2 regions of the Providencia sp. PROV003 genome follow, and region 1 is predicted to be linked to the other one. Evidence: predicted binding sites of a transcription regulator. Region 1 holds the regulator's gene; the other holds the start of a gene.
The links. The regulator PurR, encoded in region 1, represses purine synthesis genes. The targets are predictions, from matches to a motif close to CANGCAAACGTTTGCNTG.
Positions count from the first base shown of each region.

Region 2: a site for PurR is predicted at 9,777-9,794, ahead of purM (phosphoribosylformylglycinamidine cyclo-ligase). Genes of this name have one in related genera too.

Region 1 covers NZ_CP096369.1:3,423,762-3,436,593, forward strand. The annotation lists gene rnt (ribonuclease T) at 44-688, shown strand; gene M1F14_RS15740 (Grx4 family monothiol glutaredoxin) at 770-1,117, opposite strand; gene sodB (superoxide dismutase [Fe]) at 1,588-2,166, shown strand; gene purR (HTH-type transcriptional repressor PurR) at 2,602-3,627, shown strand; gene punR (DNA-binding transcriptional activator PunR) at 3,637-4,542, opposite strand; gene punC (purine nucleoside transporter PunC) at 4,665-5,888, shown strand; gene M1F14_RS15765 (helix-turn-helix transcriptional regulator) at 6,197-6,955, shown strand; gene M1F14_RS15770 (putative quinol monooxygenase) at 6,980-7,252, shown strand; gene M1F14_RS15775 (riboflavin synthase) at 7,482-8,144, opposite strand; gene M1F14_RS15780 (MATE family efflux transporter) at 8,428-9,801, shown strand; tRNA gene M1F14_RS15785 (tRNA-Val) at 9,960-10,036, shown strand; tRNA gene M1F14_RS15790 (tRNA-Val) at 10,069-10,145, shown strand; gene pykF (pyruvate kinase PykF) at 10,551-11,963, shown strand; gene M1F14_RS15800 (major outer membrane lipoprotein) at 12,385-12,621, shown strand; gene M1F14_RS15805 (L,D-transpeptidase family protein) at 12,716-12,832, opposite strand, start outside.
Region 2 covers NZ_CP096369.1:2,852,465-2,865,296, forward strand. The annotation lists gene M1F14_RS13035 (MFS transporter) at 1-1,344, opposite strand, end outside; partial or broken gene mgtE (magnesium transporter) at 1,928-3,199, opposite strand; gene ppx (exopolyphosphatase) at 3,572-5,101, opposite strand; gene ppk1 (polyphosphate kinase 1) at 5,106-7,175, opposite strand; gene speG (spermidine N1-acetyltransferase) at 7,232-7,819, opposite strand; gene purN (phosphoribosylglycinamide formyltransferase) at 8,024-8,674, opposite strand; gene purM (phosphoribosylformylglycinamidine cyclo-ligase) at 8,674-9,714, opposite strand; gene upp (uracil phosphoribosyltransferase) at 10,069-10,695, shown strand; gene uraA (uracil permease) at 10,806-12,101, shown strand; gene hda (DnaA inactivator Hda) at 12,228-12,832, shown strand, end outside.

The DNA of each region.
Region 1 (12,832 bases):
GGCATAATACGAGCCAATCAGAAACTTATAATCGAAAGTCCTAATGTCTGAAAAAAATAATCCTAATGCCCTGGTTAACCGTTTCAGGGGTTATTACCCTGTTGTTATTGATGTTGAAACCGGTGGGTTTAATGCCAAAACTGACGGGCTGTTAGAAATCGCCGCGATTACCTTAAAAATGGATAAAGACGGCTGGCTGTCTATGGATGAAACATTGCATTTTCATATAGAGCCATTTGAGGGTGCAAACCTTGAGCCATCTGCGCTCGCCTTTACTGGCATTGACCCTACTAATCCATTACGTGGGGCCGTAAGTGAATACGAAGCATTACACGCAATATTTAAAGTGATCCGCAAAGGAATGAAGAACACGGATTGTAACCGCGCAATTATTGTTGCTCATAATGCAAATTTTGATCACAGCTTTGTTATGAATGCCGCAGAACGCGCGAGTTTAAAACGTAACCCATTCCACCCATTTGCAACCTTCGATACTGCAGCATTAAGTGGTTTAGTGTACGGCCAAACTATTTTAGCAAAAGCATGTGTCGCTGCGGGTATTCCATTTGATGGGAAACAAGCCCACGGTGCTCTGTATGATACTAACCGTACTGCCCTATTGTTTTGTGAGATTGTCAACAAATGGAAAAAGCTTGGTGGCTGGCCTATCGTTGAGAACGAAGAGTAATTGAATTACATATAAAAAAACCGTATTTGCTAAAATACCACTACGTTAGCTAAATACGGTTTTTTGTTATCTATCGCAATATTATTCTGCGCTAGTTTCGTCTGTTGGGCGATATTTATCCGCAGTTTCTTTAATCAATGATTGAAGTTCACCGCGCTGGAACATTTCCATGATAATATCACAGCCCCCAACCAGCTCCCCATCAACCCACAGTTGAGGAAAAGTTGGCCAATTTGCATATTTTGGCAGTTCTGCACGAATATCTGGGTTTTGTAGGATATCAACATAAGCAAAGCGTTCACCACAAGAAGACAGAGCTTGGACTGCTTGAGCAGAAAAACCACAGCTCGGAAGTTTTGGAGAGCCTTTCATGTATAATAAAATTGGGTTTTCTTTGATTTGGCGCTCGATTCTTTCAATTGTCGTCATTTTTACTTCCTTAGAACAAAGATGCTGGTTTTGCAGTCAGCCGACAAGCATGATTTACTGCGACTTAATAGAATGCATTGACCATTATAATGTGAAACTTAATTGTTTCATACAATATGCCAGTTTTACAGGGGCATTACTATAACATCCAAAAAACCAAAAAGGCACCTTTTCTATCTTCTGCTCACCTAAGTCAAACAAATAACTCGCTATTGTTTAAATTCGAAAAACTGGCGTTCTTCCTCACAAATACCCATACAATATAAATAGTTAATGATTTTGTTTTTTGCTAACATATAAGTAACATGATTACCATTACCCTTTGTAAGGTTTATCGTGTTATCATTAATATATTAAATACCATCTCGCCAATGAGCGAAATGTTGATAACAAATTGCCATCTTTTAATTAGCTCATTTTAAGAGCAAACACCCGAAGTATTTTATACAAAAGCAATCAAGGAGTACGCAATGTCTTTTGAACTACCCGCTCTACCGTATGCTAAAGATGCTTTAGAACCATATATCTCTGCTGAAACCTTAGAATATCACTATGGCAAGCACCACAACACTTATGTTGTTAACTTAAACAACCTCATCAAAGGCACTAACTTCGAAGGTAAATCTCTAGAAGAGATCATCAAAACTTCTGACGCTGGGGTTTTTAACAATGCTGCTCAAGTTTGGAACCACACCTTCTATTGGCATTGTTTAGCGCCAAATGCAGGTGGAGAACCAACAGGCAAAGTTGCTGATGCGATTAATAAAGCATTCGGTTCTTTCGCTGAGTTTAAAGCGCAATTTACTGACGCTGCGACCAAAAACTTTGGCGCAGGTTGGACATGGCTAGTGAAAAAAACCGATGGTAGCTTAGCTATCGTTAATACATCTAATGCTGCAACGCCAATTTCTGGTGAAGATAAGCCTGTATTAACAGTTGATATTTGGGAGCATGCTTACTATATCGATTACCGTAACGCGCGTCCTAAATACTTAGAAAACTTCTGGGCGCTAGTCAATTGGAAGTTTGTTGAAGAAAATTTAGCATAGTGATATCTGTTGATTTCTAAATAGCTAAGGGCGAGATATCTCGCCCTTATTTTTTACGCACATTGCTATGAGTAAAAATAAAATCAAAAAATATGTGCAGCAATAAAAATAATCATTGCTAATGAACCCAACGCAGCCAGTAATCCATATTTAACATCTGTATCCATGAGTTCCTCTCATCTAAACGTAATTGAATTAGCGAATAACCATATTAACATAAAGGTTATTAAGTATATATATCCAAAAAAACAAAACTCGTGCCTATATCACATGTTATAACATCAATTATTTCTTTCGTTTTTGCGCTAGATCAGACAAAATCGACAACAAATCGCTAAATTATTGCCAGCAAAGGATCAATGCATCAATATGCTGGTAATTTTTTAACAAGAATGCTTATAGAGACCTATTGTTGGTCAGGAGTTTTTTTCCCCCATGGCAACGATTAAAGATGTGGCGAAACGCGCTGGCGTATCTACCACAACCGTATCCCATGTTATTAATAAAACGCGCTTTGTGGCTGATGATACTAAGGCTGCGGTCTGGGCTGCAATTAAAGAGCTCAATTATTCACCAAGTGCGGTTGCCCGTAGTCTAAAAGTTAATCACACTAAGTCGATTGGTTTGCTGGCAACCTCCAGTGAAGCACCCTATTTTGCTGAGGTAATAGAATCAGTTGAAAATAGCTGCTATGAAAAAGGCTATACACTAATCCTCTGTAATTCCCATAATAATTTGGGTAAACAAAAAGCCTATCTACAAATGCTTGCGCAAAAACGCGTAGATGGTTTACTCGTTATGTGCTCTGAATACCCAGATACTTTAATCAGTATGTTAGAAGATTATCGTAATATTCCAATGGTCGTTATGGATTGGGGTACGTCACGAGGTGATTTTACTGACAGTATTATCGACAACTCATTCCATGGCGGCTACCTTGCAGGGCGTTATTTGATTGACCGTGGCCACCGTGATATCGGTGTCATTCCTGGTTCACTCGAAAGAAATACAGGCATTGGTCGTTTAACTGGTTTCCAAAAAGCGATGGAAGAGGCCAAAATTACGTTAAAAGATGAGTGGATCGTCCAAGGGGATTTTGAGCCTGAATCAGGCTACAAAGCAATGATGCAAATCCTTAGCCATAAACAGCGCCCTACCGCGGTATTCTGTGGTGGCGATATTATGGCGATGGGAGCGATTTGCGCCGCAGATGAGATGGGCCTGCGTGTACCGCAAGATATTTCAGTGATTGGCTATGATAATGTGCGTAATGCGCGCTATTTTACCCCTGCTCTAACGACTATCCACCAGCCAAAAGAGCGTTTAGGGCAAATGGCCTTTACAATGTTACTCGATAGAATTGTGAATAAGCGCGAAGATGCGCAAACTATCGAGGTACATCCACGGCTGGTTGAACGCCGCTCTGTTGCTGATGGGCCATTTATTGATTACCGCCGATAACTTAGCAACCTAAGTTGAAAGCCATTCCGCGTTAAGTGTTTCAGTATCACCGAGGTAATCTAATAACCAACTTAACGCTGGAGATGTGTTTTTTTCAACCCAAGTTAGGCAGCAAGGGCTTGGTGGAAATGGTTGTACTAATGCCAATTCCACTAACTTCCCTTCCTCGCATAAAGGGGTTGCGCGGTGTTCGGGCACCATGCCCACACATAGCCCATTGACTAAACATGCCAAACCATTTTCCCAATAAGGCACAACAAGACGCCGCTGGTTATCAAGGGCCCATGTGTCTCTTTTGGGTAAATTACGGGAGGTATCTTCTAAGCATAAACTGGGGTATTCACGCATTTGTTCATCCACCAACTTACCTTCTATTTTGGCTAATGGGTGCTCAGGGCTCGCAACACACATCCAAGACATGAAACCCATATCACGAAAACTGTATCTTTCACCAATGGGGGAAGCACGTGTTGCGCCAATCGCCACATCAACACGACCATCAGCTAAAGCATCCCAAACACCATTAAACACTTCAGGGTGAATATACAGTTCAATATCAGGAAAATGACGATAGAAATCTAGAATGAGTTGTTCTGTGCGCTGCGGTTTGACAATGCAGTCAACTGCGATACTAAATTGACCACGCCAACCATTTGCGACTTGTTGGCATTGATGTCTGGTATCTGTCATTTTTTTGATAACAGAACGACTTTGTTTAATAAATATTGCCCCCGCCTCGGTAAGAACTACATCACGATGGCGACGTTCAAATAAAGGGACAGCAAGCCATTCCTCAATTTGTTTTACCGTATAGCTAATCGCAGATGGAACACGGTGCAACTCATCGGCAGCACCACTAAAACTTCCCGTACGAGCCACTGCATCAATGACTTCGAGCGCATGAGCTGACCACATAACATCTCCTTTCAAAAATTTTGATAGCAAGATCCAAATATTACCGTTTCACAACATAAAAAAATAGCCTATACAATAGAACTACTGTTAACATTTTTTTAAATATCAAATAAGTAATAATTATGACGAATACTGTGAAAAAAAATTCCCCTGGGTTTATGATTTACCTTGCAGGGTTAAGCATGCTGGGGTTTTTAGCGATTGATATGTATCTACCTGCTTTTGGGGCAATGCAAAACTCACTGCATACCACAGAAGGGGCTATCAGCGCTTCTCTCAGTATATTTTTAGCTGGTTTTGCTTTTGCTCAGCTTCTATGGGGACCATTATCAGACAAACTTGGTCGTAAACCTGTGCTTATCGTTGGGTTGGCTATTTTCATTTTAAGCAGCCTAGCTATTTTTTGGGTTGAAACTGCGACACAACTCTTAACTTTGCGTTTTCTACAAGCTGTCGGTGTCTGTTCTGCGGCCGTTTTATGGCAAGCTCTCGTTATTGACCGCTATGATGAAGCAAGCACGCAAAAAGTTTTTGCCTCTATTATGCCATTAGTCGCTTTATCCCCTGCTTTGGCGCCTTTATTAGGTGCTTGGGTTTTAGAACACCAAACTTGGGAAGCCATTTTTCTGATCCTCATGGCCGTAGGTATATTACTTTTATTACCAACGTTATTTTTGAAGAATGTTTCTGTCAAAAACATCACGGATGAAAAACAACCCAAAACTAAAGTCTCTTTTGCTAACTTGTTAAGTTCACCTATTTTTAGTGGTAATGTACTTGTTTATGCCTCTTGTAGTGCTGGCTTTTTCGCTTGGTTAACGGGCTCGCCATTTATTTTGCGGAATATGGGGTTTAACCCAGCAGATATAGGCTTAAGTTATATCCCTCAAACCTTAGCTTTCATTGTTGGTGGCTATGGCTGTCGTATTGTATTAGCAAAAGTTCGCGCTGAAACTTTATTCCCTCTATTATTGACGGGTTATGCAGTAAGCATGGCAATCTTATTCATTATAGCTATCTACAGTACTCCGTCACTAACTATGATTTTGATCCCATTTTGCTTTATGGCGGCGATGAATGGGGCTTCCTATCCAATCGCTGTTTCGAAAGCATTAAATGCATTCCCGAGTGCAAGTGGTAAAGCGGCGGCATTACAAAATGCCTTGCAATTAGGGTTATGTTTTTTAGCCAGCTTGCTCGTTTCTGCTCTTACTTTCGACCCACTTCTGGCAACAACGGGGGTAATGGCTGCAACCATCATTCCAATGACGATTGGTTATTTTATGCAACGTTGTTCCAGCAACAGTGAAAAAGCGCTAAAACATGCCGATTGCCAAGCCGATTGATAACAACATATGATTCACTTTAAACCATGCCGCAAGCTTAGCGGCATGGTTTTCGTTTATTAACCAATAAAAATACTCCCAACTTCTCACCGTGAATATTCAGTTATTCATGACAAATAATCTTATCTGTTATTTAGACACTCAAAGACTAAAAACTGTATCTACTTCATATATTTCTACTATTTAAAGCGTATTTCACTAAAATAGAGGGATTTTATTTTTTTATCTACTAAGATATAGATTTTCTATAGTTAATTTTCTTGTTAGAAAGCGTTATCATTGCCATATCAAATAATGAGTGCTCAAGAATGATGTTGAAACAGTATTATCCACCAGATGAATTAAAGTCCTTTGTTAGTTCAATTTTGATCATTAAAGAATTTTCAGGAACAATTAAAATTTTTCCAGGAACTGGTGCTGAAATTTGGGTTTCATCAGATTCTTTTTGCATGTCAACAGAAAAACATTCAACAACAGACTCTTTCCAATTAATTATTCCTAGAGTCAATACATTCACGGCTAATCCTAACCATTCAAAAGTAATGGTGTTGCGTATACGCCATGATGCACTGCGCTTTTTACTTCCCCTTAGTACGTTTAATTACACTGATAGGACTATGGCTCTGAGTGAAATATGGCAAGATCGCTGGTTTGAGTCCTTAGCCAACTCATCATTTAAAGAACTTTTAGATTGCTTCAATCGAACTAAAGCCAATAAAAAGCCTCATTTTATCGATGACATTTTAGAATTGCTGTATCGCAACCCTACAAAAAAAATAACAGAACTTGCTGAAGAAACAGGATTACATGTACGGGTTATTCAAAAAGAGTTTTTAAAAGAGTATGGCATTACCCCAAAACGTTATCAGATCAATTGCCGCTTAGAGCATGTTTTGAAGAGTATGGTAGTAGAACAAGATACATACCGATGGTTTGAAACAGGCTATTATGATCAGTCCCACTTTTATCGCGATTTTAAAAGATACTTTACTATGACCCCGTCGGCATTTTTAAAATCAGAGTATTCGCTTTTTTACAATACAAAAACTAAGTACCCATTAAGATAGTTCTTAATACATAAGGAGAAAGGAATGAGTATTGTTGTGTATGCCCAAATTACGACGGAAAAATCAGATGGGTATTTGACGCGAGAAATCGTTCGTGACTTAGCAAAATTAAGTCGCCGAGAGAAAGGATGCATTCAATATGATCTTATGGCTAAAGAAAATGGTTACATTGTTTTCGAAGAGTGGGAAAATACTCAAGCGCTAGAGATGCATAAAAATAGTCCACATTTCAAACGTCTAGTCGATGCAATTGAGCGTGATAACGCTAGTTTTTCAGTCAACTTCAGTGAAAAATAACTAGTTGACGTTTAAGGTTAGCCATTAATAAAAATTTCACCCTCTTTTATTAATTTTAACTTATTGTAATTAGCAGAATTGTAGAATTAGATTATTAAACACGCCCGATAAATTAATTCCCCCTTCGTAATTGACCTTGGCTATAGCACCATAAACCGCTGCTATAGCCTAATTAGATAAAGTAATCAAACCTAACTAACAGCTTAAGACCCCTTAAAGGTAATATTTACTAAGGCTCATTAGCTTCTATTGTTTCATTAGTTTGTTGTAAAAACTTTTCTTGTTCTTTTTGGTTCAAAACACGTTCAACCGTATCAACGATTGCCTGAGTCTGAGGATCGATTTCAATATTCACTTTGTCCCCTAAACGTTTTTGACCTAATGTAGTTCGCTCCAAAGTCTCTGGGATCAAATGCACACAAAAACGATTATTGATGACATCACCTACAGTTAAGCTGATACCATCTATGGCAACAAACCCTTTATGTAAAATATATTTCATCAATGATTTATCGTGAATCGCCAACCAAATTTGATGGTTATCTTCTGAGGTGAAAATTTTACTGATTTCTGCAGTTGTCATAATATGACCAGAAACAACATGCCCCCCAATTTCATCACCGTATTTAGCAGCACGTTCAATATTAACCACATCCCCTTCTTTTAGTGCGCCAAGGTTGGTTAAACGTAATGTTTCTTTAATGAGATCAAAGCTAACCTTTTCACCATCAATTTTTGTCACTGTAAGGCAACAGCCGTTATGTGCAACAGATGCCCCTGTTTCTAAGCCGACTAATAATTCAGGGGTAAATTTCATTACATGAGTACGAAAATTAGCTCTTTCAGTGATTTCTATAATAGGAGCTGTAGCTTGGACAATGCCTGTAAACATAATAAATCTCAGTGTAGTGAATTAATGACTTCAGTTTACATAAGAATTCTTAGAGATCTATCTTATTTGAGTGATAAGCGACAGACCAATTCACTGGCAAACTAGCGATATAACCAGCACCTAGGTTTAAAAATGCTTTTTTATTACATTCAATTATATCATTATTGGATTCTCTCTAGAAAAGGGATAGAATGAGCGGTTTTTATTAAAGCTTATACTTTAAGTAAATCATTTATTTTTCTAGTTTTTTTCCTATTACTCGTTTTATTATGAAGGTGTATGCGTGCAGAAATATTTTACAGAAGCGCGTAGCTTGCTGGCACTCGGTATTCCTATTGTTTTAGCTCAATTTTCACAAACTGCAATGGGGTTTGTGGATACTATTATGGCTGGAAGCGTTAGTGAAATAGAGATGTCCGCAGTTGCAGTTGGGGTTTCAATCTGGCTGCCCGCTATTCTTTTTGGGCAAGGGCTATTGATGGCATTGACGCCTATTGTCGCTCAAATGAATGGGTCAGGTCGCCGAAATTTAATTGGCGATCAGGTTCAGCAAGGTCTATGGCTTGCATTGTTCTTAGCGTTGGGCATTATGTGTTTGCTCTATAATAGCCAGTTAATCATTCATAACATGCCGCACATTGATGCTGAATTAGCCGATAAATCAGTGCGATTCTTACATGCAATCATGTGGGGAGCGCCAGGATACCTATTTTATCAAGTCTATCGTAGCCAATGTGAAGGTTTATCGAAAACGAAACCGGGGATGGTTATTGGTTTTCTTGGTTTGATGGTGAATATTCCTATCAATTATATCTTTATTTATGGGCACTTTGGAGCACCTGCACTAGGTGGTGTCGGTTGTGGTGTTGCGACAGCTACAGTGTATTGGGCTATGTGCATAATGATGAGATGGTATGTGAAACGAGCGCATTCTCAGCGTGATATTCGCCCTACTCTAGTTTTTACATCGCCAAATCCATTAATTTTAAAGCGCATCATTGTATTGGGTACTCCTATTGGTTTAGCTCTGTTCTTTGAAGTCACATTATTTGCTGTTGTTGCACTATTAGTTGCACCGTTAGGTGTCATAGCCGTTGCCGGTCACCAAGTTGCTCTTAATTTTAGCTCAGTGATGTTTATGTTCCCATTATCATTAGGGATCGCTGCAACAATCCGGGTTGGTTATAATTTAGGGCAAAAATCTACCGAGGCCGCTAAAGTTTCATCTTACACTAGCTTAGCGGTTGGCTTAATGGTGGCTTGTATTACTGCTATTTTAACTATCGTATTCCGTGAGCCAATTGCGATGATGTATAACAAAAACCCGGAAGTTGTGGCTTTAGCGTCTAGTTTGATGCTATATGCCGCAATTTATCAATTATCAGATTCCGTACAAGTTATTGGTGCTGGTATCCTACGGGGTTATAAAGATACACGTTCTATTTTCTTTATTACTTTTACTGCTTACTGGCTACTAGGATTACCTGCAGGCTATATCTTAGCCTTAACCGATATTGTTGCTCCAGCCATGGGGCCTAAAGGGTTTTGGATTGGTTTTATAATTGGCTTAAGCGCAGCAGCCATTGGTATGGCAACACGGATTATGTGGCTTCATAAACAATCTGAAGAGTTTATTTTAGTTCGTTCGACTCGCTAATTGACGGTTTTTTAAGCTTTTAACTGTACGGGAAGATGTATTTCGCATCAGATAGTTTTAAATACGAGCAAACTATCGCAAAAATACATTTTCCCCTTGCCAGATGCGCATCATAACGTTAATATTCGTTCCCGTTGTCAGCTAGATAATTTTTTAATGCGTCCGTAGCTCAGTTGGTTAGAGCACCACCTTGACATGGTGGGGGTCGGTAGTTCGAGTCTACTCGGACGCACCATTTCAAGTTAACTCAAAGCATACTCTTTCAGTGCGTCCGTAGCTCAGTTGGTTAGAGCACCACCTTGACATGGTGGGGGTCGGTAGTTCGAGTCTACTCGGACGCACCATTTTGCTAACCTCCTCCTATTGATTCTAATATTTTCCTTGATTGTCTGTCGATCTTCCCTTACTTTGTTGCGCAACAAAATAAATCGCAAACTATTTACTGAGTATTTGATCTGAGTGACGACTTCTTTCAATTTAAGAAAATTTGATTTGTCTCACAGTTTTTTGTTGTCTATAATACTCATGCTGGCTGAAAGGTTTCAACAGCAATAAATCAGTGTGTTAGCTTTAATTGAATTTGTCATCTACACTATAATAAGAATCAAAATGAGATAAATTTTAGCGTAAAATGAATTAACCACCAGACTGTCGCCTATTCTTATAAATGAGTTGCGCAACACATTTTATCATGCGCACTAAGCATCGGCGACAATACCGATTTCCTTTATAACCTTAGATAGACTGCCATGAAAAAAACCAAAATTGTTTGTACTATCGGTCCAAAAACCGAATCAGAAGAAAAACTGACCCAACTCCTTGATGCTGGCATGAACGTTATGCGCCTCAACTTCTCTCACGGTGACTATGAAGAACATGGTCAACGTATCAACAATCTTCGCTCTGTGTGCGCAAAAACTGGTAAACAAGCAGCTATCCTGCTGGACACAAAAGGTCCTGAAATTCGTACCATGAAATTAGAAGGTGGTAACGACGTCTCTCTTGTTGCCGGTCAAACCTTTACTTTTACGACAGATACTTCCGTTATCGGCAATAAAGATAAAGTTGCTGTCACTTATGCAGGGTTAACTTCTGATTTAGAAGTAGGCAATACTGTATTAGTCGATGATGGCTTAATTGGCATGAAAGTCACTAGCATCACTGCTACTGAAGTTATTTGCGAAGTCTTAAATAACGGTGACCTCGGTGAGAAAAAAGGGGTTAATCTACCCGGCGTTTCAATTGGCTTACCCGCATTAGCCGAAAAAGATAAAGAAGACTTAGTTTTTGGTTGCCAACAAGGTGTGGATTTTGTAGCTGCCTCTTTTATCCGTAAACGTTCTGATGTAGAAGAAATTCGTGCTCACCTGAAAAAACACGGCGGCGAAAACATTCAAATTATCTCTAAAATTGAAAATCAAGAAGGTCTAAATAATTTTGATGAAATTTTAGAAGCATCTGATGGCATCATGGTTGCACGTGGTGATTTAGGAGTAGAGATCCCTGTTGAAGAAGTTATTTTCGCGCAAAAAATGATGATTGAGAAATGTGTTGCAGCACGTAAAGTGGTTATTACTGCGACCCAAATGTTAGACTCAATGATCAAAAACCCGCGCCCGACTCGTGCAGAAGCAGGGGATGTTGCAAACGCGATTTTAGATGGTACCGATGCAGTGATGCTATCAGGTGAAAGTGCAAAAGGTAAATATCCTGTAGAAGCTGTCACTATTATGGCAACGATTTGTGAGCGCACGGATAGTGTGATGCAAACTCGCATCGATAACCAAAAACCAAGCCAGCGTTTACGTGTTACTGAAGCGGTATGCCGTGGCGCAGTAGAAATGTCTGAAAAATTAGATGTTCCTCTGATTGTTGTTGCAACATACGGCGGTAAATCAGCAAAATCGGTTCGTAAATATTTCCCAACCGCACCTATTCTTGCATTAACAACTAACGAAGAAACTGCTCGTCAGTTATTATTAGTCAAAGGCGTGATCCCGATGATTGTTGGTGGGTTTACTTCTACTGACGACTTCTATCGTGAAGGTAAACGTGCAGCGTTAGAAAGTGGTTTAGCGGTTTCAGGTGATGCTGTTGTTATGGTATCCGGCGCATTAGTACAAAGCGGTACGACCAATACTTCATCTGTTCATGTGCTCTAAATAAACTCTCATAAGTTGTATGCAAAAAGGCCGATGGTAATTAATTTAACCATCGGCCTTCTTATTTAAAGTTAACATTTTGTGCTGTCCTGAAGTAACTATTTACTTATTTTGTACCCCCAAGTAAATATTCTCTTATCATTATTAGTGTAAAATCAAAAAAAGCCCTTAAATTGGTCAAATAACCGCCATCATTGTTCTTGATTTAAATTTTTCTTCTTTTTCCTAGTACTAATATTAAAGTATTTCTAGCAAAACTTTATATTTAGTACTAGCATAAGACTAAGTAAGTGCCATACCCTAATTTTCATTAGGTTGTTTTAAAGGGATATAGCAAGCTTTAAGATAACAGTCTTGGCTCTATTGTTTGGTGACTTGCTTTTTTATATTTTCAAGATAAATCAATCTAGAGGGTAAAATAATGATTCGTACTAAAATTGTACTGGGCTCTATCGTATTAGCTTCAGCATTACTAGCGGGTTGTTCTAACAGCACTGAAGTGCAAAAACTCTCTTCAGACGTACAAACTCTGAATGGTAAAGTTGATCAACTGAGCAACGACGTTCAGTCTCTGCGTTCTGACGTACAGACAGCTCAAGAAGAAGCAGCTCGCGCTAACCAGCGCTTGGACAACCAAGTTCGCACTTACAAAAAATAAGTTCGATTTGGTCGTTATTTAGTCGAAAAGACGCTTCTTTGAAGCTAGTAGCATTTATGAGGGCCTATGAAAATAGGCCCTTATTTTATTGAAATTATTGCGTTATTGCAGAAGAGCGGTACTTAGCCGGTAGCAATGCACCAACTTTACCATCATAGATAGGTTCAGGTTGTGAGATACTAAAGGGTTCAATAGGAACTAAACCTTGCTG
Region 2 (12,832 bases), 570 kb from region 1:
ACTCGTATTTAAAACGGTAGAGTGGCCTTCACTGTCTTGGTTGTTTGCCGTCCAACCTTTCCATGAAAGTGGTAAAAATGCGACCGCTACAGCTAATAATGATACGCCTGCTACATAGTATGCAGGTGCCATATGAGACTGTTGTAACCATGCGCCCGTCAGGATTGGGGTTAAACCACCAAAAATCGCATAAGCAACATTGTAAGCAAATGACAGCCCTGAATAACGGATTTCAGGTGGGAATGCACGTGTGCTGATAATAGGCGTTGTGGCAATTGCACCAACAAAAAAGCCCATTAAGCCATAGTTAAAAATTAAGCTAGTTGCTGAAATATCTGAAGATAACGATGAATAGAAATAAATCGCGGTAACAGCTAAACCACCCCAAGACAAAGTCATGGATGTCCGAGTCCCTGTTTTATCGCCTAACCATCCCCAGAAAATACAGCCTAAAGTTAAGGTCAATGTCGCAGCACAGTTGGCTTGCAATGCAATATTGCGGTCAATATTGTAGATCCCTTTTAAAACGACATCTGGGGTCATCAAAATAGTGACAACAATCGCTGTTGATAAGGACCAAGTTAGCGCGGCGGTAATCATACAAGCTTGTTTGTGTGATTTAATGACCGTTTTGACGGGTAACTCTTGAGATAATGCTTTTTTCGCGGCTAGCTCTTTAAATATGGGGGTTTCTTGTAAAAAACGGCGCAAATACACGGAGATAAAGCCAAAAATACCCCCGAGAATAAACGGTATACGCCATGCAAAGTCGTGGACTTCAGTAGTGGTATAAGAACGCTCAATAATAATGGCCACGATAGAACCAAGTAAAATACCACCTGTAATACCTGACGTTAATGTCCCAACCCCTAAGCCATAACGTTGTTTAGGGGTATGTTCGGCAATAAACACCCAAGCCCCAGGCATTTCCCCACCAATGGCAGCACCTTGCATAATGCGCATCAATAATAGTAATAACGGTGCTGCTGCACCAATTGTTTCAAAGGTTGGCAGGAAACCGATTACAAAGGTAGGGAATGCCATTAAGAAAATACTTAAGGTGAACATTTTCTTACGACCAATTTTATCCCCAAAATGGGCCATAATAATCCCACCAAGTGGGCGAGCTAGGTAACCAGCAGCAAACAACCCTAAAGTAGCCATTAACGCAAGGAATTCGTTATCCCCAGGAAAAAATAGCTGAGAAATAATTTTTGCGTAAAAAACGAAAATAACAAAATCATAAAACTCAAGCGTACCCCCTAAAGAGGATAAACCTAATGTTTTATAATCTTCTTTACCCAAGGGCCGCGCCGAGGGTTGGCTGGCTGGTTGCGATGTCATAACACTTTCCTTCTAAAATACTTGAAATATCAGTATAGGATAAATTCAAGATAACAAGCAGTTGCTCAAAATAATGAGTTAATCATATTTATTGGGTGCAGATAAGAGGCATAAACGTTGGATGGGTATAACTTAGTTTAATACACAGTATCTTTTTGCATATGCTATTTATAGCAGGAAATTCTATATTTTGTAAACCTCGGCACCAAAAACAAGAATCATATTCTGGTTAGTTGCTATTAGTTAAATTAAGCGCCCACTCTGGCAGTGAATAGCCTTATATGATGTTAATATTATGAAATTTGCAGAATATCGTATATCGAAAACAGGGTTTTATTTAGCTAATTAATATTAATTTAATAATTTCTTACGTTTTTGAATAACAAAAAATATTATAAGAGTTGCTAGGGAAATACTGTGATCCTAAATAGTCATTATTCTAACTAAATATCTTTAGCAAAAATGAACATGACTAAAGAGCCGACAGTGACTAAAAGTTAACAATTTGAAATGTATTAAAGAAAGAGATTACTAGTGATAAAGACGCATGCCCAGAAAGGTAACTGGACATGCATAGAGACAGCTAAACTAAGAAAAGGGTGGCTAAGCCTAGGAAAATAAAGAAACCGCCTGTATCTGTAATTGCAGTGATCATCACACTGGAGCCAATAGCAGGGTCTTTACCTAGTTTTATCATGATTAGCGGGATAAGCACACCCATAATCGCAGCCATTAATAAGTTTAGAACCATAGCCAGTGTCATGACTGCTCCCATCGCAATATCGCCATAGAGGAAGTAGGTAACGACACCCATTATACCTCCCCAAACAATACCGTTAATAAAGGCAACGCCAAGCTCCCTGAGCATTAAGAAAGAGAAACTACCGCTTTGAATCTGGTGAAGCGCTATAGCACGGACAATCATAGTGATAGTTTGGTTACCTGTGTTACCGCCAATACCAGCGACGATAGGCATTAAAGTGGCGAGGGCAACTAATTGGGAAATCGTATCTTCGAACACCCCGATAACTCGGGAAGCGACAAAGGCGGTACATAAATTGATAGCAAGCCATGTCCAACGGGTTTTGACTGCTTGGCCTACGGGAGCAAAGACATCTTCTTCAGGGCTTAACCCCCCCATACGACGAATACTGTTATCATTTTCTTCGCTGATGTTATCAACGATATCTTCAACGGTGAGACGGCCCATTAACAAGCCATTGCTGTCTACGACAGCGGCGGAAATTAAGTCATAGCGTTCGAACGCGCTTGCTGCATCTTCGCCTTTTTCATCGGGTAAGAAGGTGACGGTGTCTGTTCGCATAACCTCAGCAACGATTTTATCGGGTGATTGTGTTAAAATCGTGGTTAATGGTAATTCACCTTGTAGATAATTATTGTTATCTACAACGAAAATTTTATCCGTTGCTTCTGGGATTTTGCCTCGTTGCCGTAGATAACGTTGAACCGTTTTTAATGCCACATTTGGACGGACGGTGACGAACTCAAAGTCCATCATTTGCCCAACGCTATCTTTTGCGTATTGCAAGACTTCTCGGATGCGGCTACGTAAGCTGGGTTCTAAATAGGTTAGCAATCTACGCATCGTATCGCGGGGTAAGTGTTCCGCGATATAAGCTTGCTCATCAACATGCAGGTTAGCAACTGCGCGCAGAAGTTCTCTATCTGACATATCCTTGATTAGACTGTCCCAGACAGAAACAGAGGCTTCAACTAGCACTTCACCGCGTTCGTTATTATCAACAAGACGCCATAATGCGAGACGCTCATCGTATGGGAGCATCTCTAAAATATCCGCGATATCAGCGGTGTGCAGGTCAAGAAGTAACTCTTTTACAGTATTGATTTTTTCACTAATTGCTTTGTCATCAATACTGACGTGTTGATCATTTTCAACAAGCGCATGGACGAACTCTTCGTCGTCTAAAAATAACGTCAGAATTTGCTGGCGGATATGCGCCAGTTTTTGTGAGTGCGGGTTTACTGTTGGTACCGCATCGATTGAGAAAGCAGGTTGTGACATTTTAATCCTTAAAGCAATAACAGCGCACAGCGCTTTATATTAATTCGCCTACGAGGGGACGAAATTTATTATCATTATTGTCGCCCATTTAAATAATATTTCAAACAGTTGAATTAAATAGGCAGTGATTTCACAGTAATCAACCAATAAAATCAGAAGAAATCACTACAATAATGGCGTAAGTTACTTGGTTTCCGCACTAATACGTAATGACCAACCAGGAACATCCTCCCAATAATCACTTTCTTTTTCTAAATCCAGGGCCATCAAGGCATTCTGCACGAGATATTCCTCTGGTAAATAGAGTGCCCAGTGGCATTCATCTGTTTCTATTCGTAATGAAGTCGGGGTTGTTGTTGATTGGCGTTGGTTATTTAATAATATGGCAAGCCGCAAGATTTGAATTAGCGGCATAAATTGTTTTCTTTTAAACAGATTAAATTTGGGAATATCGTCATATTTTATGGCTCGACGGTGATTACGGACTAGCGTGGCTAATAATAATTGCTGCTCTTGATTAAAACCGGGTAGGTTAGTGTTTTGTAAAATATAGGCAGAATGGCGGTGCATGCCACTATGATTAATACTTAACCCGACTTCATGCAGCATAACAGCCCAAATCAAAATAGATTCTAGTTGAGGATTAAGCTGTTTGGGGTTTTGCTGACCCCACTGGTAATACAGCTCTTCCATGGTTTTTAGAACGCGCTTTGCTTGTTCTCTATCAATATTATAGTGCTCGGCAAGGCTTAATGCAGTGCGTTGACGGATATCTTGGTGGCGAAAACGGCCTTCCATTTCATACAGAACCCCTTCACGTAAAGCACCATCGGATAACCGTAATTCTTTAATATCTAATGAATCAAATACAGCCAATAAAATAGCCAGTCCTGGAACGAAAACCTGCTTGCGCTCGTTGGACAAGCCGGGAATGTTTAATGCGCTAAATGACTTATATTTCAACGCCATTTGTTTAATTTCAGCCAGTCGTTCTCGAGTAATAATACCGTCTTTATAGCCAAGTTCTTGTAATACACTATGTGTTGCTTTAATTGTGCCAGAAGCCCCCATTGCAACATCCCATGTGTATTTTTTAAATAAAATAGCCGTACTTTCTAATTTTAAACAGGCGCAAAGATAAGCACGATTAAAAAAATCAGGGGAAATGGTTTCGTTTGGAAAGTAAGTGCGAGCAAAACTGACGCAACCCATTCTGCGGCTTTCAATGAGTAGTGGCTCAAATTTTTCACCGATAACGATTTCCGTAGAGCCGCCCCCGATATCAAGAACAAGCTTGCGACCTTTCTCCGGCTGGGTGTGCTCAACTCCCATAAAAATTAGCCTTGCTTCTTCTTGGCCTGAAATAATTTCAATGGGATAGGGGATAATTTCTTTGGCGCGTTGCAAAAACTGCTTCACATTGGTTGCAACGCGTAATGAGTGGGTGCCAACAATACAAACATTATCAGGCGAAAAACCCTGCAAACGCTCTGCAAATAAAGCTAAACAAGAAAGCCCTCGTTCCATTGCCTCCTCACTGAGTTCGTTGGTATCACTCAGCCCATCAGCAAGGTGGACACGCTTTTTAAGGCGGGTGAGCACTTGTAATGCCCCATTGACAACACGTGCGATGACCATATGAAAACTGTTTGAGCCTAAATCTATTGCCGCAATTTCTTGTGGCCTTGGTGATGATGTTGAGGTTATTGGCATAGTATCAAGCTCTGGTATCTGGTGTTTCAAGTGATTTTAAATATTCATAAACAGCAAGTTGAGAACGTATTTTTCGCTTATTTCCGCGAGGAACATAATGATTACTCAAATCTTTGTCAACATAACGGGCTTTTACTGTATCGCTAAATTGCAATTCTAGAATATCTAAAACACGTTGTTTTAAATGAGGATCAACTAAACTCACTGCAACTTCAATACGATAGTCTATGTTACGAGTCATCCAATCCGCTGATGAAATAAACACTTTTTCGTCCCCTGCATTAGTGAAAACATAGACGCGGTCATGTTCAAGAAAGCGGTCAACGATGCTGGTGACTTGAATATTTTCGCTGTACCCCGATTGACCTGCCACTAAAGAACACATGCCACGGACTAATAAACGAATTTTAACCCCTGCATTAGAGGCATCATACAGTTTATCAGTGAGTTCTTTATCAACTAAATTATTAATTTTTAATGTAATGCCGCTTGGAAGCCCCGAAAGTGCATTGGCTATTTCTTGGTCAATTAAAGCCATTAATTTAATGCGAGTATTTTGTGGTGAGACCATTAAGTTGTCAAAGGTGACTGGGCGGTACGGGTTTTCAATAAAACTAAATACTCGGCGCACTTCATTAGTGATTTGTTCGTTAGCGGTGAGTAATGAATAGTCGGTATATAACCGAGCGGTTTTTTCATTAAAATTACCTGTCCCAATATGGGCATAGCGGATAATTTGGCCTTCTTCCATACGTGAAATGATAAATAATTTCGCATGAATTTTCAGGCCAGGGGCAGAGAAAATAACATGGACACCCGCTTCGGTTAGTCTTTTAGCCCAATGTATATTAGCGGCTTCATCGAAACGTGCTTGCAGTTCAACTACCACTGTGACCTTTTTACCGTTATGGGCGGCGTGGATCACGGAATCAATGATGCGAGAGTCTTTCGCAACACGGTAGATATTGATTTTTATCGACAATACATTAGGGTCAAAGGAAGCCTGACGCAGTAATTCTAAAGTATGCTCAAAGGTATAATAAGGGTAATACAGCAGTACATCACGTTCTCTAATAGCATCAAAGCCATTGCGGAAATTATCAAACCAGCGGTGACGTAACCTTGGTAGAGGTTTGTTTAATAAGTTTTTATTCCCTTCATTAGGGAAGTTAATAAAGTCTTTAAAGTTATGATAGCGCCCACCTGCAATGACCGAGTCGTCATTAGATAACCCCAATTTTTCACGTAACAAAGCAACCATTTCATCAGGCATATCACGTTGATACACAAAACGAACTGGCTCTGCGGTTAAACGTTGCTTTAACGTTGAAGACATAATCTCAAGCAAGCTCGATTCCATTTCTGAGGCGATGTCATATTCGGCATCACGGGTCATTTTCATCGAATAGGCGTTGAGCTCATCATAATCGAAAAAACCTTTAAAAATTTCATCGAGGGTATAACGTAAGATATTATCAATTAATATCATTGATTTACGTCTTTTCGGCTTTTCTGGTGGTAAGTTAACAAACCTTGGAACTTTATCAGATGGAATTTCTAATAAGGCGTATTGAATGTGGTTACCATTAATGATTTCTATCGCAAGATAGGTGTAATCGTCTTTCAGAAACTCGACTAAATCAGTATCTGGATTGATTAAAATGGGGGTGATGTGCTGGCGTAGATTTTGCCGGAAATACTGACGTAACCAAATCTGCTGACGTGGGGAAATTTGCCGTTCATTGATTAAAAATATTTGGTTACGAGCCATTTCAAGTAACAAATCATTATACAGAACGTCAAACTCTTGTTCCTGTTTGGCAACTTTAGATTGGATGCGCTTTAATAAGTGACGGGCACCACTTGCTGAGCCGCGTTCTTCATTGATTAAAATCCGGCGTTTCACATCAGCAAAACGAACTTTATAAAACTCATCTAAGTTATTGGAGTAAATGCCCAAAAAACGCATACGCTCAATAAGAGGGTTACGCTTATCGGCTGCTTCTTGTAAAACGCGCTCGTTAAAAGATAGCCAGCTTAACTCTTTTTCATGATAGAGACGTTCTTGGGACATTATAACTCCGTATTAGACGCTTGTTACTTTTTAAGGCTTTGATTTCAGCCAGCTAACTAAATATGTTGTTTAATCGCTTTATCTTGAGCAACAACACTTTCTGGGTTAGCAGACTGTTGTTTCATCGCAAAATATTGATGCTGGAAAATACACATGCGGATAGCCGTGTGGTAGCGCCCATTTACGAAAAATTCGTCAATCAACTCACCTTCAGTATGAAAGCCTAGTTTATTATAAATATGGATAGCTTTGATATTTTCTTTATCAACAATTAGGTAAAGTTTATATAAATTTAATACAGAGAAAGCATAGTCCATTGCAAGCTTTGCTGCACGACTTGCGTGGCCACGACCTTGATGGCTTGGTGCAATAATAATTTGGAATTCAGAGCGACGGTGAATATAGTCAATTTCAACAAGCTCAACTAAACCCACTTTTTCGCTATCATTCTCAACAATAAAGCGCCGTTCGGATTGGTCATGAATATGTTTATCGTAAAGATCGCTTAGCTCAACAAAGGCCTCATAAGGCTCTTCAAACCAGTAACGCATAACACTGGCATTATTATCAAGTTGATGAATAAATGCTAAATCTTCACGTTCAAGTGGGCGCAACCTAAACGGATGAACTTGCCCGGTAGTCATAAAACACCTCTAAGTTAGTGAGTAAAATGTTATTTATAAAAACGTTGCGTCTAGGATAACATGGTTTTTCGATAAAATAATGACACAGCACAGACAGATCTACTCCTTGTTGAAGAATAGTTCACTTTATGCAGAGGGATTTGATTAACCGCTAAAAATAAAAGAGAAAAGGGCGGAAACTCCGCCCTTAGCTAACAATATAAATTATAGCGTTGATGATGCAATAGAATAACCATTCGGTGGTAAAATTTGGTTGTCTAATAACGCGTTACCATCGTGCATCGACAAACGGCCACTAATAAACCATTCAACAACGATTGGGTAAATGGTATGTTCTTGCGTTTTTACGCGCTCAATAAGAAGTTCTTCGGTATCACCAGTGAAAATAGGTACTTTGGCTTGTAAAATTACAGGCCCACCGTCAAGCTGTTCTGTAACAAAATGTACGGATGTACCATGTTCTTTATCGCCATTTTCCAGCGCCTTCCGATGAGTGTGTAACCCAGGGTATTTGGGCAATAAAGAAGGGTGGATATTGAGCAATTTCCCCGTAAAGTGATTAACGAAAGGTGCAGTTAAAACCCGCATAAAACCAGCTAGAACAATTAAATCTGGCTGGTATTGTTCAATATATTCTAACAGGGCGGTGTCATAAGCTTGGCGGTCGGTATATTGTGTCGCATCAAGGTAGAAGGCGGGTATCCCAGCCTTCTGTGCACGGACAAGACCATAAGCGTTGCCTTGGTTGCTCACAACCGCGGCAATTTGAGCATCAATTTCCCCTGAATGGCAGCTATCAATTAATGACTGCAAATTACTACCACTGCCTGAAATGAGAACAACAATTTTCTTCATTAGCGGATCACAACCTGCTCTTCCCCCACAGGAAGCTCACCAATAGTACCAATTTGCCAAGCTTTTTCACCAAGTTGGGTTAATAATGCTAAAGCAGCTTCAACTTCACTTGGTGGTAAGGCGACGATGATGCCCACACCGCAGTTAAAAGTGCGGTACATTTCGTGGGTACTGACATCACCAGCTTGTTGTAGCCAGTCAAAGACAGCAGGCCATTGCCAGCTATTTCCATCAATAATTGCTTGGGTGTTATCAGGTAATACACGAGGAATATTTTCCCAGAAACCACCCCCTGTGATATGTGCGATTGCATGGATATCACGGTTAGCAATCAGTTCTAATACGTTTTTAACATAAATACGGGTTGGTTCTAATAAATGGTCAGCTAAAGGTTTACCGTCTAATTGTGTGGTTTCCGGATTAGTTTGGCTAACGTCTAAAATTTTACGTACCAAAGAATAACCATTTGAATGAGGACCACTTGAGGCTAAAGCAATTAATGCATCCCCTGCACTGACTTTGCTGCCATCGATGATCTCGGAGCGTTCGACGACACCGACACAGAAACCTGCAACGTCGTAATCTTCCCCATGGTACATGCCGGGCATTTCTGCTGTTTCGCCGCCAACTAATGCGCAGCCTGATTGTTTACAGCCTTCTGCGATACCAGTGATAACGCTTGCCGCAGTGTCGACATCAAGTTTACCGGTTGCATAATAATCGAGGAAAAACAGTGGCTCAGCACCTTGAACGATTAGGTCATTGACACACATCGCAACCAAGTCAATACCAATAGTATTATGGCGTTTTAAATCCATTGCTAGACGTAATTTTGTGCCTACACCGTCAGTACCTGATACGAGTACAGGTTCACGATATTTTTGAGGCAGGGAACATAATGCGCCGAACCCCCCAAGCCCGCCCATGACTTCTGGACGGCGAGTTTCCTTCACCACACCTTTAATACGTTCAACCAAGGCGTTACCTGCATCAATATCGACACCGGCATCTTTATAGCTAAGAGAGGTTTTATCAGTCACTACGGCCCCCAAGGCAATTACATTTTGAGAAAATTAACTTCATTAGCATTATTCTAACAGGCTAGGCAAACGTTTGCGATAGCTTTATCAATGAAAATTTTTGTCATTGTCAGGGGAAAAGAAATGACAATATTCAGTAAATAAACATCAGCCAAAAGAAATGAGGTCACGGAGATGGTGATTGCTGTTTATCAAATATCAACTTAGCTGAGATAAGCTATAATATGAAAAAAATGGGTCTAATTGTTGTTGTTTTGACCAAAGTCAAGGGTAATCTAGTGGCAATCGTAGCTAAAAGAGGTATAATCCGGCGATTTTTTTGTCCGCCGACGTCTTAAATAGTAGGAGAAAACCATGAAGATCGTTGAGGTAAACCACCCTCTCGTTAAACATAAACTCGGCCTGATGCGAGATCATGATATAAGCACTAAACGCTTTCGTGAACTGGCCTCAGAGGTTGGTAGCCTACTGACTTATGAAGCAACCGCTGACCTTGAAACTGAAAAAGTGACTATCGATGGTTGGTGTGGTCCTGTAGAAATAGAACAAATTAAAGGTAAGAAAATCACTGTAGTACCAATTCTCCGTGCAGGTATTGGTATGATGAATGGTGTGTTAGACAGTATTCCAAGTGCACGTATCAGTGTGGTTGGTGTTTATCGTGATGAAGAAACACTACAACCAGTTCCCTACTTTCAAAAACTCGCCTCCAACATTGAAGAGCGTATGGCACTCGTTGTTGACCCAATGCTAGCAACGGGTGGTTCAATGATTGCGACTATCGACTTGTTAAAAAATGCAGGTTGTACGTCAATTAAGATACTTGTGCTTGTGGCTGCTCCTGAAGGTATTAAAGCTTTAGAAGCCGTACATCCTGATGTTGAATTATATACCGCTTCCATAGATGAGCGTCTTAATGAAGATGGTTATATCGTTCCGGGTCTGGGTGACGCGGGTGATAAGATATTTGGTACAAAATAATGATAAGCCGACTGAGAAGTCGGCTTTTTTTTGATTTATTCGTAGAGAACCACTGTATTTAAAGTGATAAGCCAATTCAGTAAAAAATTGCTAAAAGGGGATAAAATAAAATGACACGTCGCACCATCAGTGTTGAAGAAAGACCGCCATTACTCCAAACCATACCACTGAGCTTCCAGCATTTATTTGCTATGTTTGGCGCAACCGTTGTCGTACCGATTCTGTTTGGCGTAAACCCAGCAACAATATTATTGTTTAACGGGATAGGCACCCTGTTGTATTTATTTATCTGTAAAGGCCAAATTCCTGCTTATTTAGGGTCTAGTTTTGCTTTTATTTCGCCGGTATTGATTTTATTGCCACTCGGTTATGAATTGGCACTGGGTGGCTTTATTATTTGTGGTGTATTGTTTTGTCTTGTTGCATTGATTGTTAAAGTTGCGGGAAGGGGGTGGATTAACGTGATGTTCCCACCCGCGGCTATGGGGGCGATTGTTGCCGTTATCGGTTTAGAATTAGCTCAAACAGCAGCAAGTATGGCTGGCTTATTGCCTAAAGATGGCGCCACAGTCGATAGCAATACACTAATCATTTCCCTGACGACATTATCTGTAACTATCCTTTGTGCGGTTGTTTTTCGTGGTTTTTTATCTATCATTCCGATTCTAATTGGTTTTTTAGTTGGTTATGCACTTTCTTACTTTATGGGCATTGTCGATTTTACACCCGTAATCGAAGCACCTTGGTTTGCAATTCCAACTTTTTATACGCCACGCTTTGAATGGTTTGCTATCTTAACCATTTTGCCTGCTGCATTAGTGGTAATTGCAGAACATGTTGGCCACCTAGTTGTGACTGCAAATATTGTTGAACGGGATTTGATGAAAACACCGGGCTTACATCGTTCTATGTTTGCAAACGGTTTTTCTACTGTAATTTCTGGTTTTTTTGGTTCCACTCCGAATACGACATATGGCGAAAATATCGGTGTTATGGCCATTACTAAGGTATACAGTACTTGGGTTATTGGTGGTGCAGCGGTAATAGCGATATTACTTTCTTGCATTGGTAAGTTAGCTGCGGCGATCCAATTAGTGCCGGTACCGGTGATGGGTGGGGTATCACTCTTATTATACGGGGTAATTGGAGCATCGGGTATCCGTGTTTTAATTGATTCGAAAGTGGATTACAACAAACCGCAAAACTTGATTTTGACGTCAGTGATTTTAATTATAGGTGTCAGTGGGGCGGTGATCCATATTGGTCAAGCAGAACTTAAAGGTATGGCACTGGCTACGATTGTTGGTATTTGTATGGCATTGTTATTCCGCTTTATTACCTTTGTCCGGCCTGAGAAACAGTTTGTGACATCAGAAGTGCAAGAGCTTAATAGTCATAAAAAATAATTCACATTGTTTTCAATACGCCGCTCAAAATATTGGGCGGCAATTGGAAACCGTTCTTATTCATCTCTCCTCGTTTTTTATGGTAAACTGGGAGATGAAAATTGATTTGTACAGCCAGAGGCGCTTCTGAACACACCATCACAGCTTTCATTACCACTATATCTTCCAGATGATGAAACCTTTGCTAGCTTCTATGCCGGGGAGAATGGGGCGTTGTTGTCTGCTATTCAGTCTGCAATTATTCAACCACATGGTAGTTATATCTATTATTGGTCGCGTGAAGGTGGTGGGAAAAGCCATTTATTGCATGCTGCATGTGCTGAGCTTTCTGAACAGGGTGTTGCTGTAGGCTATGTACCACTCGATAAACGTGCATATTTTGTTCCTGAAGTATTAGATGGCATGGAACATTTATCATTGGTTTGTATCGATAACATCCAATGTATAGCGGGTGATGAAGAATGGGAAATGGCTATTTTCAATTTATATAACCGTATTTTAGAAATTGGCCGTACTTGCCTGTTAATTACGGGTGATAGACCCCCACGGCAGATTGAGTTGAAATTACCGGATTTGGCCTCTCGCCTTGATTGGGGGCAAATCTACAAGCTGCATCCACTTAGTGATGAAGATAAAATATGGGCTCTTCAATTACGTGCGCGTATCCGTGGTTTTGAGCTTCCTGAAGACGTCTGCCGGTTTGTGTTAAAACGTCTTGATAGAAAAATGGG